One region of the Paenarthrobacter sp. TE4293 genome, then DNA from elsewhere that is predicted to be linked to it. Evidence: riboswitches for the same ligand, from Rfam matches in the RefSeq annotation. Region 1 holds a riboswitch; each other region holds the start of a gene.

The links. Region 1 has a riboswitch for cyclic di-AMP ahead of QF015_RS16805 (hypothetical protein). Riboswitches for the same ligand answer to the same signal wherever they lie in the genome.
Region 2: another riboswitch for cyclic di-AMP. It lies ahead of QF015_RS05630 (C40 family peptidase); the one in region 1 lies ahead of QF015_RS16805 (hypothetical protein).
Region 3: another riboswitch for cyclic di-AMP. It lies ahead of QF015_RS13540 (hypothetical protein); the one in region 1 lies ahead of QF015_RS16805 (hypothetical protein).
Region 4: another riboswitch for cyclic di-AMP. It lies ahead of QF015_RS15275 (NlpC/P60 family protein); the one in region 1 lies ahead of QF015_RS16805 (hypothetical protein).

Annotation. Positions count from the first base shown of each region.
Region 1 is NZ_JBNJRY010000008.1:129,233-131,427, forward strand. It holds gene QF015_RS16805 (hypothetical protein) at 1-1,048, opposite strand, end outside; cyclic di-AMP (ydaO/yuaA leader) riboswitch at 1,051-1,197, opposite strand; gene QF015_RS16810 (ATP-dependent DNA ligase) at 1,448-2,195, shown strand, end outside.
Region 2 is NZ_JBNJRY010000002.1:492,994-495,188, reverse strand. It holds gene QF015_RS05635 (M23 family metallopeptidase) at 1-572, shown strand, start outside; cyclic di-AMP (ydaO/yuaA leader) riboswitch at 720-880, shown strand; gene QF015_RS05630 (C40 family peptidase) at 885-1,631, shown strand; gene QF015_RS05625 (NlpC/P60 family protein) at 1,731-2,195, shown strand, end outside.
Region 3 is NZ_JBNJRY010000006.1:100,436-102,630, reverse strand. It holds gene QF015_RS13545 (glycosyltransferase) at 1-49, opposite strand, end outside; gene QF015_RS13540 (hypothetical protein) at 220-1,062, opposite strand; cyclic di-AMP (ydaO/yuaA leader) riboswitch at 1,068-1,227, opposite strand; gene QF015_RS13535 (sensor histidine kinase) at 1,361-2,195, opposite strand, start outside.
Region 4 is NZ_JBNJRY010000007.1:126,426-128,620, forward strand. It holds gene QF015_RS15270 (copper resistance CopC family protein) at 95-739, shown strand; cyclic di-AMP (ydaO/yuaA leader) riboswitch at 914-1,082, shown strand; gene QF015_RS15275 (NlpC/P60 family protein) at 1,086-1,868, shown strand; gene QF015_RS15280 (NAD(P)-binding protein) at 1,947-2,195, opposite strand, start outside.

The DNA of each region.
Region 1 (2,195 bases):
TCGGCGCGGGCACCGGCTGGGCGGGGACCGGGCTGGTGGTCCCCGGCGCCGCAGCGATGGTTGCCGGCACCGCGGATGGGACCCACACGGGGTCTGCCAACGAAATCCTAGGGGTGGGGACCGACGACGGCGATACTGCTGCGGGTGCTTCCGGAACCGTGGCCGGTTGGCCGGCTTCCGACGTCGCAGCGGAGGACGCGGACGGCGACGAGGCTGTCGAGTAGGAGGCGGACGGCGCGGGTGATGCGGCGCCTGAGTTCCGCCCGGCGTTGCTTCCGCTGGCCTCATGCGCGGGGGTTTCCTGGCCGAAGAACGGCAACTCGAGGGCCTGCCCCAGGGTTCCGGCCGTCAGGACGAGGCCGAGCGCGCCTGCCACCACTGCCATGCGTTGGCTCATGTGCTTGACGGACGCAGCCTTCCGCAGGACGGTGTGGGGTTCCCGGGCGAACGACGATCCTCCAAAGCCTGACTTGGCGGTGGTCGGTGGGACGGTCCGGGTCCGGGCGTCCTTGCGACTGGCCAATGATGCGGATGCCGTTGCGGCTGCGGCAACCTGCGCCGCGGACTTGCCTCGGGGGGACTCAGCGCGGGCAGGCTCGGCCACCACCGGAATGGCGGCGGTGGCCGGTTCGGGGGAGACAGGCGCCTGAGCCGCCGGGGGCACGATCGGAATGGCGGCGGTCGGCGGACCGGGTGTGGTGGACGCAGGAGCTGCAGCCTGCGCAGCCTCTACCCTCGGAATGGCGGCGGTTGCCGGCTCATCGGTTGCCGGGTCATGTGCTTCTGCGTCGACCGTGGCGGGCTCGATCACGGCTCGTGCCGCACGCTCCCGCTCGGCCGCGCGAACGGCCGCCCGCGTGGTGGGTGCCGCAACAGTGGGGATGGCCGCAGTGGCCGGGGCCGGCGTCGTGCTTGTTTCAGGCGCGCGGGCAGGGTCTGCCGGGGCGGCAATGGGGGATCCGCTGGGTTGGGCCCGACGGCGTCCGGTTGGCTTGGTGCGCTCGCGTTCAGTCTGGGTGCGGCGCGGCTGATCCATGGTTGGGGACATGGTGGTTGCCTCTCAACGCCTTCGAGGTTAGCTGTCGGGTTCGGACGAGGCCGTCCGGCCGCCGTGGCGGCTTCACCCCAAGGACTTGGAAACAAGCCCGGGAACTTTTGGGTCCCCCGCCTCTGCCGCGGGTCTGGCGGATACAGGATTGCGGCAGAGCTCGGCGTCAATCCGGTAGCGGCCCAGCGGAGATACGGGTCGCCCTACGACGGTACATGAGCCGGAAAGTAAAGTCACATTAATGTAACGGGCGGTCGGCCTCCCCGCTTGAGGGAGTCTCATCGCTTAGGCTTCGGGGCCGGCTCTGGCGCCTGGAGCTCCGAGTACTGCGGCCAACACGGCCAAGATATCCCTCGCCTAAGACTAGCTTCGGCGTGCACCGGCAGGTAGACATTGACTATGGACCTGCCTGTGATGCCGCCCGTCTCGCCCATGCTCGCCAAATCCGTCCCGGCCATCCCCGATGTTGGGCACTATGAGCCCAAGTGGGACGGCTTCAGGACCATCGTCTTCAAGGACGGGGACGAGGTCATCCTGGGCAGCCGCAACGAGAAGCCCATGACCCGCTACTTTCCCGAGTTGGTGGAAGCCCTGCGGAAGAACCTCCCGGAAAAATGCGTGATCGACGGCGAGATTGTCCTGATCGAGGGTAACCGCCTGGAGTTTGAGGTGCTGCAGCAGCGGATCCACCCGGCGGACAGCCGGGTCAAGATGCTCGCGGAGAAGACCCCGGCGTCCATGATCGCGTTCGACATCCTTGCCCTTGGTGACGAGGACCTGATGGGCCGCCCGTTCTCCGAGCGCCGCGCCCTCCTGGAACGTGCGCTCGCCAAGGCTGAGCCCCCCGTCTACGTAACCCCGGCGGTGACTGACCTTGAGCGCGCCCAGGAATGGTTCGTGCAGTTGGAGGGTGCGGGCCTGGACGGTGTGCTGTCCAAACCGTTGGACGGAACCTATCAACCCAACAAGCGGCTGATGTTCAAGACCAAGCACGAGCGCACCGCAGACTGCGTGGTGGCTGGCTTCCGCTGGCACAAGACCGCGACAGTTGTGGGGTCCATGCTGTTGGGTCTTTATAACGACGCCGGAAAACTCCAGCACGTAGGGGTTGTTGCTTCCTTCCCCATGGCCCGGAGGGAAGCCCTGG
Region 2 (2,195 bases), on a different contig from region 1:
CGGGCCAGACTGAGTCCGCCCTGGCTGTCGCAGGTGGCAGCCAGCCCGAGGTTTCCGCTGCTGCATCGGCCAAGATTGACTTCAGCCGTGCCGCCGTCGCCACCGCGGCCGACCCCGATGGCAAGCTGAAGCAGCTGCTCAGCGCCCAGTCGGCCGGCAGCATCCAGCGCGCTTCGTCGGCAGGCACCATGGCCAGCCCCCTCGACACGCTGACCACGGCTTCCCCCTTTGGCTACCGCGTCAGCCCCCTCACGGGTGGCTCCGGTGACTTCCACCGCGGGCAGGACTTCGTAGCCCAGTGCGGTACCGCTGTGCACGCCGCAGCATCCGGCAAGGTGACCTTTGCCGGATGGCACGAGTATGGCGGAGGCAACCGCGTGGTCATTGACCATGGCAACGGCCTGGAGACCACGTACAACCACCTCTCGTCCTTCACCGTCAAGGTCGGCCAGACGGTCACCCGCGGCGATACCGTAGCGCTCAGCGGCACCACGGGCGCCTCCACGGGCTGCCACCTCCACTTCGAGGTGCAGGTTAACGGCGAAGTCGTAGACCCCATGGGCTGGCTCTAAACGCCAGCTGATGGCTGTCTCTCGTATTTGTGACACGCCCCGTGACCTGAATGTGACATTCACGTCCAACTGTTGTACCGTACAAAGCGCATCGGCTTTTTAGGGGGCCGATGCACTTGAGTGGATTGCCTAGCTCTGCCACCACTCGAGGTCCGTTCGCATAAATCGTCTGGCAGGGGCGGGGGAACCACTTCTGGTCTTCGTGAGAAGGCCTTGGGGTTAAGTCGCAAAGCTTCCTTGAAGCAGCGCGGCCGGATGACTCCCATCCGAATCCGACAGCTCACCTCGCAGGCATTGGGAGAGGCTACCTACGTGTCATCACGCACTACCCCTGCGCGCCACCGCGCCGAAACGGTTCGTACGAACCCTTTGAACACGCTTTCCAAGGCTGTTTCATCAAACGCCGGTACCGTTGGCCGTCAGGCCGCCGTCCTGGCAGCAGCCTCAGGCCTCGTCCTCAGCGTCGGCCTGCCGGCCCAGGCAGCTGACACCGACGTTTCCAAGTCGGAAGCCTCCAGCACCCAGCAAATGGTTGCCACCGCGGTTGTTACCGCAGAGCCCACTGCCACCGTTTCCTTCGAAAGCCCCGTAGTGGCCACGAAGGAGGCCCCCAAGGTTGTCCAGCGCGCATCGCAGACCACCCAGCGTGCGGCGGCAAACGGCACCCAGGACGCCGCAGGCGCAGTGACCGCGAAGTCTTCCGAAGCCAAGGACGCTGCCTCCAGCGCTGCCGCTTCGGGCCTCGCAGCGATTGCCTACACCGGCATCGGCCACCCGTACGTCTGGGGCGGCACCACGCCCAACGGCTGGGACTGCTCCGGCTTCACCCAGTGGGTCTACGCCCAGGCTGGCATCAGCATTCCCCGCGTCAACGCCTGGACGGCCATGAAGCCCACCAGCACTCCTGCCCCCGGTGACTTGGTCATGCAGAATGGCGGAGCGCACGTAGGCATCTACGTTGGCAACGGCATGATGATCAGCGCATTGAACCCGGGTCAGGGCACGCTCCTGCACTCGGCTGCCTCCACGGGCACCTCATCTTTCTTCACCCTCCGCTAGAAACCATCAGGTTCGAGGTTCGCCTGCACGCCCCCAAGTGCTGGCGCGCCGATGAGCCGCGTGTACCCCAACTGCACGCGGATACGAAAAGAGAAAACCATGAGCAGTGCACACAAGGTTGCACGGCATCGCGCTGAGGCCCCCAAGACCAGCTCGCTTGCCGTCATTGCCAAGGCAGTCAGTGAGAACGCCGGCGGCGTGGGCCGCCAGGCAGCAGTTATCGCCGCAGCTTCAGGCCTGGTCCTGACCGGCAGCGTTGCTGCCAACGCAGCAGACACCAAGGTGGACCGCGAGTCCACCTCGACGTCAGCCCTTGACGTCCAGTCGGTAGTGCAGGCCACCATCGCGGCGGACTCCACGGTTGCCATCTCCTACGAACGCCCCGTTGTCACCACGGTGGAGGCGCCGGCTCCTGTAGAGAAGAAGGCTCCCGCGAAGGTAGAAACCAAGAAGGCCGCGGAAAGCACTGCGACTGCTGGGAGCGCCACCCTCGCCGTCTCGGCAGCTACTCCGGCAGCCAAGGCTCCGGCAGCTGCCAGCGGACTCGGTGCAGCAATCGCCGCG
Region 3 (2,195 bases), on a different contig from region 1:
AACGGACCCGTCGTGGAGTGGCGCTGATGGCTGGATCTGTGAGCGTCATGTTTCCAGAATGGAGCCGGCGATTATGAGGGCTGTAGGCGGAAACTGTGTCCCCACTGTGAACCACGGAGGACAGCTGTGAAACGGGAAAACCGCGCCGGCTCCCGCCATCCGCTCCAGTGGGTACTGGTGCGAACGGCAGGAACCGGCGCGGCAATCAAGCAGCCTGGTTTAGTACCAGTTGTTGGCCAGGTGGAAGGCCAGAGCGGCTGACGGGGATCCGTAGCGTTCCTTGATGTAGTTCAGGCCCCACTTGATCTGGGTCTGGTAATTGGTCTGCCAGTCAGCACCGGCCGATGCCATCTTGGAAGCCGGCAGGGACTGGACGATGCCGTAAGCGCCACTGGAAGCGTTCGTGGCAGTCGTCTTCCAGTTGGACTCCTTCTCCCACAGAGTGTTCAAAGCAGTCATTTCGCCGGCACTCCAGCCGTAGCTGCCAAGGATGCTGGCAGCGTAGGCCTTGGCGGCGGCGGGGTCGTCCACGGCCTTCGGGGCGGCAGCAGCAGCTGCAGCTTCCGCAGCGGCGGCGGCAGCAGCGGCGTCGGCGGCCTGCTTGGCAGCAGCATCAGCGGCTGCCTTCTCTGCAGCGGCCTGGTCTGCGGCTGCCTTCTCTGCGGCAGCCTTCTCAGCAGCGGCCTGGTCTGCGGCAGCCTTCTCGGCAGCAGCCTTCTCAGCAGCGGCCTTGTCGGCAGCAGCCCTGTCAGCAGCGCCCTTGGCGGCGGCTGCATCCAAGGAAGCGGAGATTTCAGCTGTCTTGTTGTTGCTGACCTGGGTATTCGCCTGGGTCTCGGCCACGCGGCTCACTTCAGGGAGGGTCAAAGCGGCGTTGGCAGCAGTACCGAGCGATGCAACGCCCAGTGCGGCGGCTACGACACCGGCAACAACCGACATGCGGTGGCCGGACTTACCTTGACGGGCGGCGTTCTTCAGGACAGCCTGCGACTTGGTCAACGGTGCGTTGTGCTCGTCGCGGTGACGCGCGGAAGGGCGCGTCTGATCGTTAAATTCAGACATGTGTGATTACCTCTCAGCGCCTGCGGAGTTAGCTGTCGGGTTCGGATGAGGTCATCCGGCCGCGCATCACGCTGCGGCTTCACCCCAAGGGCCGGCAAAATGCCTGGGCCCGGAGACTCTGGGTCCCCCGTCTCTGCCTCGGAGTAAGAACGGACTCCGGGAAGTGGCAGAGCTCGGCGCATCCCGGATGTGGGCCTGCTAGGGACGACCCACCCTTTCGACGGTACAGGAGGTTTCCGTAGAAGTCACATTTAGGTAACAGAGATCACGATGGCGGTGAGTCGCCTTGCTGAATTCGTTACACCCGTTCGTTGCTCACGGTGGAGAGTCGAAGGGCGAACTCCGTGCGTCCCGGACGCGAGGTCACCTCAACGCTCCCTCCGTGCGCTTCGACGATGGATTCAACGATGGACAGGCCCAGTCCCGACGTACCTTCGGACCCCGATCTCGCGGCATCGGCGCGGGCAAAACGGGAGAAAATCCGGCTTTGGAAATCCTCCGGAATGCCAGGCCCGTTGTCCGTCACGGTGACTACTGCGCTGCCGTCGGCAGAGAGCATGACGCCCGTGACGACGGTGGTGCCGGCCTCGGTGTGCTTGCGGGCATTGGACAGCAGGTTGGCCAGCACCCGGTGGAGTTGCGTCGCATCGCCGCGGACCGTGACGGGCTCATCCGGGAGCTGGAGTTGCCATATATGGTCCGGCGCCATGACCTTCTCGTCGCTCACGGTTTCGACCACCAGCTGTGTGAGGTCCACGTCCGTGACCTTGACCGGCTGGCCCTCGTCGAGCCTGGCAAGCAGCAGGAGATCCTCCACCAACGTGGTCATGCGCTCGGACTGGCTTTGGACACGTGCCAGCGACTTCCGGCCGTCATCGGTGAAATTCTCGGTCATCCTCAGCAGCTCGGTGTAACCGCGGATGGCGGTCAGGGGCGTCCTGAGTTCGTGCGAGGCGTCCGCGACGAACTGGCGCACCTTGGTTTCGCTCTCCTGGCGGGCCTCCAACGCGCTGGAGACGTTGTTCAGCATTTGGTTCAGTGCGTGGCCAACGCTGCCGACTTCCGTGCCCGGATGTGCGGCCGACGGCGGTACGCGCACCGCAAGCGCCACCTCACCGGCGTCGAGAGGAAGA
Region 4 (2,195 bases), on a different contig from region 1:
GGGAGTGTGCTCTCAAATCCTATGCGGTCCGGTACGGGCGTTCCGGACCATTCGCCTAGTCTGTAAGGAAGCCAACACTAGGAGAAACCGCCCCATGCGTACCATCCGCCCACTTCTGGCCGCCGTCGTCGCTGCTCTTGCCTTCGCGGCCGCCTTGCTGTTTTCTGCGGCTCCGGCGTCCGCCCACGACGTCGCCGAGTCCACGACGCCGGCCAACGGCGCCAGCGTCCCTGAAGTGCCGGCGTCGGTATCCATTACGTTCAACAACCGGCCGCTCGCCATCGGATCCGGCGTAACCGTCACGGCGGGCGGCGAAAACTGGGCCGATGGTCCCGTGGAAATCATCGACAACCAGGCCGTCCAGAAGTTGCGCGAAGGCGCCCCGGCCGGCGAGTACACGGTGGTTTGGCGCGTGGTCAGCAGCGATTCGCACCCCATCGAAGGCACCTTTACCTTTACGGCGGCCGCAGGAAGCACGACGGCGACGGGCAGCACAGCAGTCGCCTCACCGTCGGGTTCTGCGTCGTCAGGAGCAGTACCGACAGCAGCCGTGCCGACGGCGGGGACCGCAGCGCCGGGAACCGCTGTCAGCGAGCCTGCGGCGGACGCCTCCCAGCCCTTCCCGTGGAGCATCGTGGGACTGGCTGTTGTTGCTGTCGGTCTCGTTATTTTCCTGGCCGTGACAGCCCGCAAGAAGCTTGCTTCCAACGACTCAGATGGCGATACTTCCGCGGAATAACGCGGTTTTCTACGTAGCTGCGAAGATCTCGAAACGGTTACCGCGACACGCCAAAAGCCTGCTTCTCGTTACTTAAATGTGACTTCCGCGAGATCATCGCGTACGGTTGTACCTGTGCCTGTTCCACGTAGCGGGCACTTCCGGCCTGATTGCCTAGCTCTGCCGCAGTCCGGAATCCGTTCGCAGACAAACCTTACGGCAGAGACGGGGAACCCATTTTAGGTCGCTTTCGAGCGTGCCTTGGGGTGAAGTCACGAAGCTTCCGCTGAACAGCGGGAGATAGTGACCGGGTGACTCCCATCCGAATCCGACAGCTAACCTCGCAGGCATCGGGAGAGGCTCTTTCATGTCTTCACGCATTCTTCGCGGCCGTCGTAAGGCGGACAGCGTACGTCCTAATCCGTTCATCTCCATCTCCAAGGCAGTCGCCAGCAACGCTTCCGGCGCTGGCCGCCAGGCAGCTGTTATCGCAGCAGCCTCGGGACTCGTCCTGACCGGCTCCATCGCTGCCCACGCAGCCGAAGCTCCGGTTCAGCGGGACTCCAGCCCGGCCACGGTCGCCGAGACCGCCTCCGAGGCTCCCACCCAGGTTGTTACCGCTCTGGCTACGGCTACCGTGAACTTCGAGCGCCCTGCTGTTGCTTCCGTAGCAGCTCCGGTCATCGAAAAGCCTGCACCGGTTGCTCCGGCCCCCGTAGCCAAGAAGGCAGCTGTCACCACTGCTGCTGCAACGGCTCCGGTTGCCAAGGCAGCTGCTGCCGCTCCGGCCGCCGCTCCTGCAGCCCCCGCTGCTGCTGCCCCGGCCGTCGGTGGCGTCAACGCTGCCATGGTTGCCTCGGCCTACGCCCAGATCGGCATCATGCAGGACTGCACCGCCATGGTGGAGCGGGCCCTCGGTTCCGCCGGCATCCCCGTTGGCGACCTCGGCCCCATGCAGTTCATGAACTACGGCAAGGTTGTCAGCGACCCCCAGCCCGGTGACATGATCGTCCAGTCCGGCCACGTAGCCATCTACATCGGCAACGGCCAGGCGATCAGCGGCGGCATCAACGGCAACCAGACGGGCATCCACCCGATCAGCTGGTTGACCGCAACGGGTCCCCTGACCTACGTACGCGCTGGCGCATAAGCCTCACGCAACAGTTCAAAGGCCGGCGCCTCCGAAGACACTGTCTTCGGAGGCGCCGGCCTTTGACGTTAAATTCTGCTAAGCGGTGGCGATGTCCGGCCCTGCGGGCAGCGCAACCTTGGACGAGATCGCTTGGCCCACGGCCTTTGCCTGCCGCAGCACTTCTTTAGGTGTGGGCGTAATGAGCTCACCTACTCCTACAAGGTGCATCCCGACGGCCCTCATTGCGGCCACCAGGTTCTGGCCTATCGCGATACCGAGTTCCGCGAGCATTCGGCGCAACTGGCTCTGAGCGCAGCGCGTGACCACAATGTGGTCGGCAAGGAG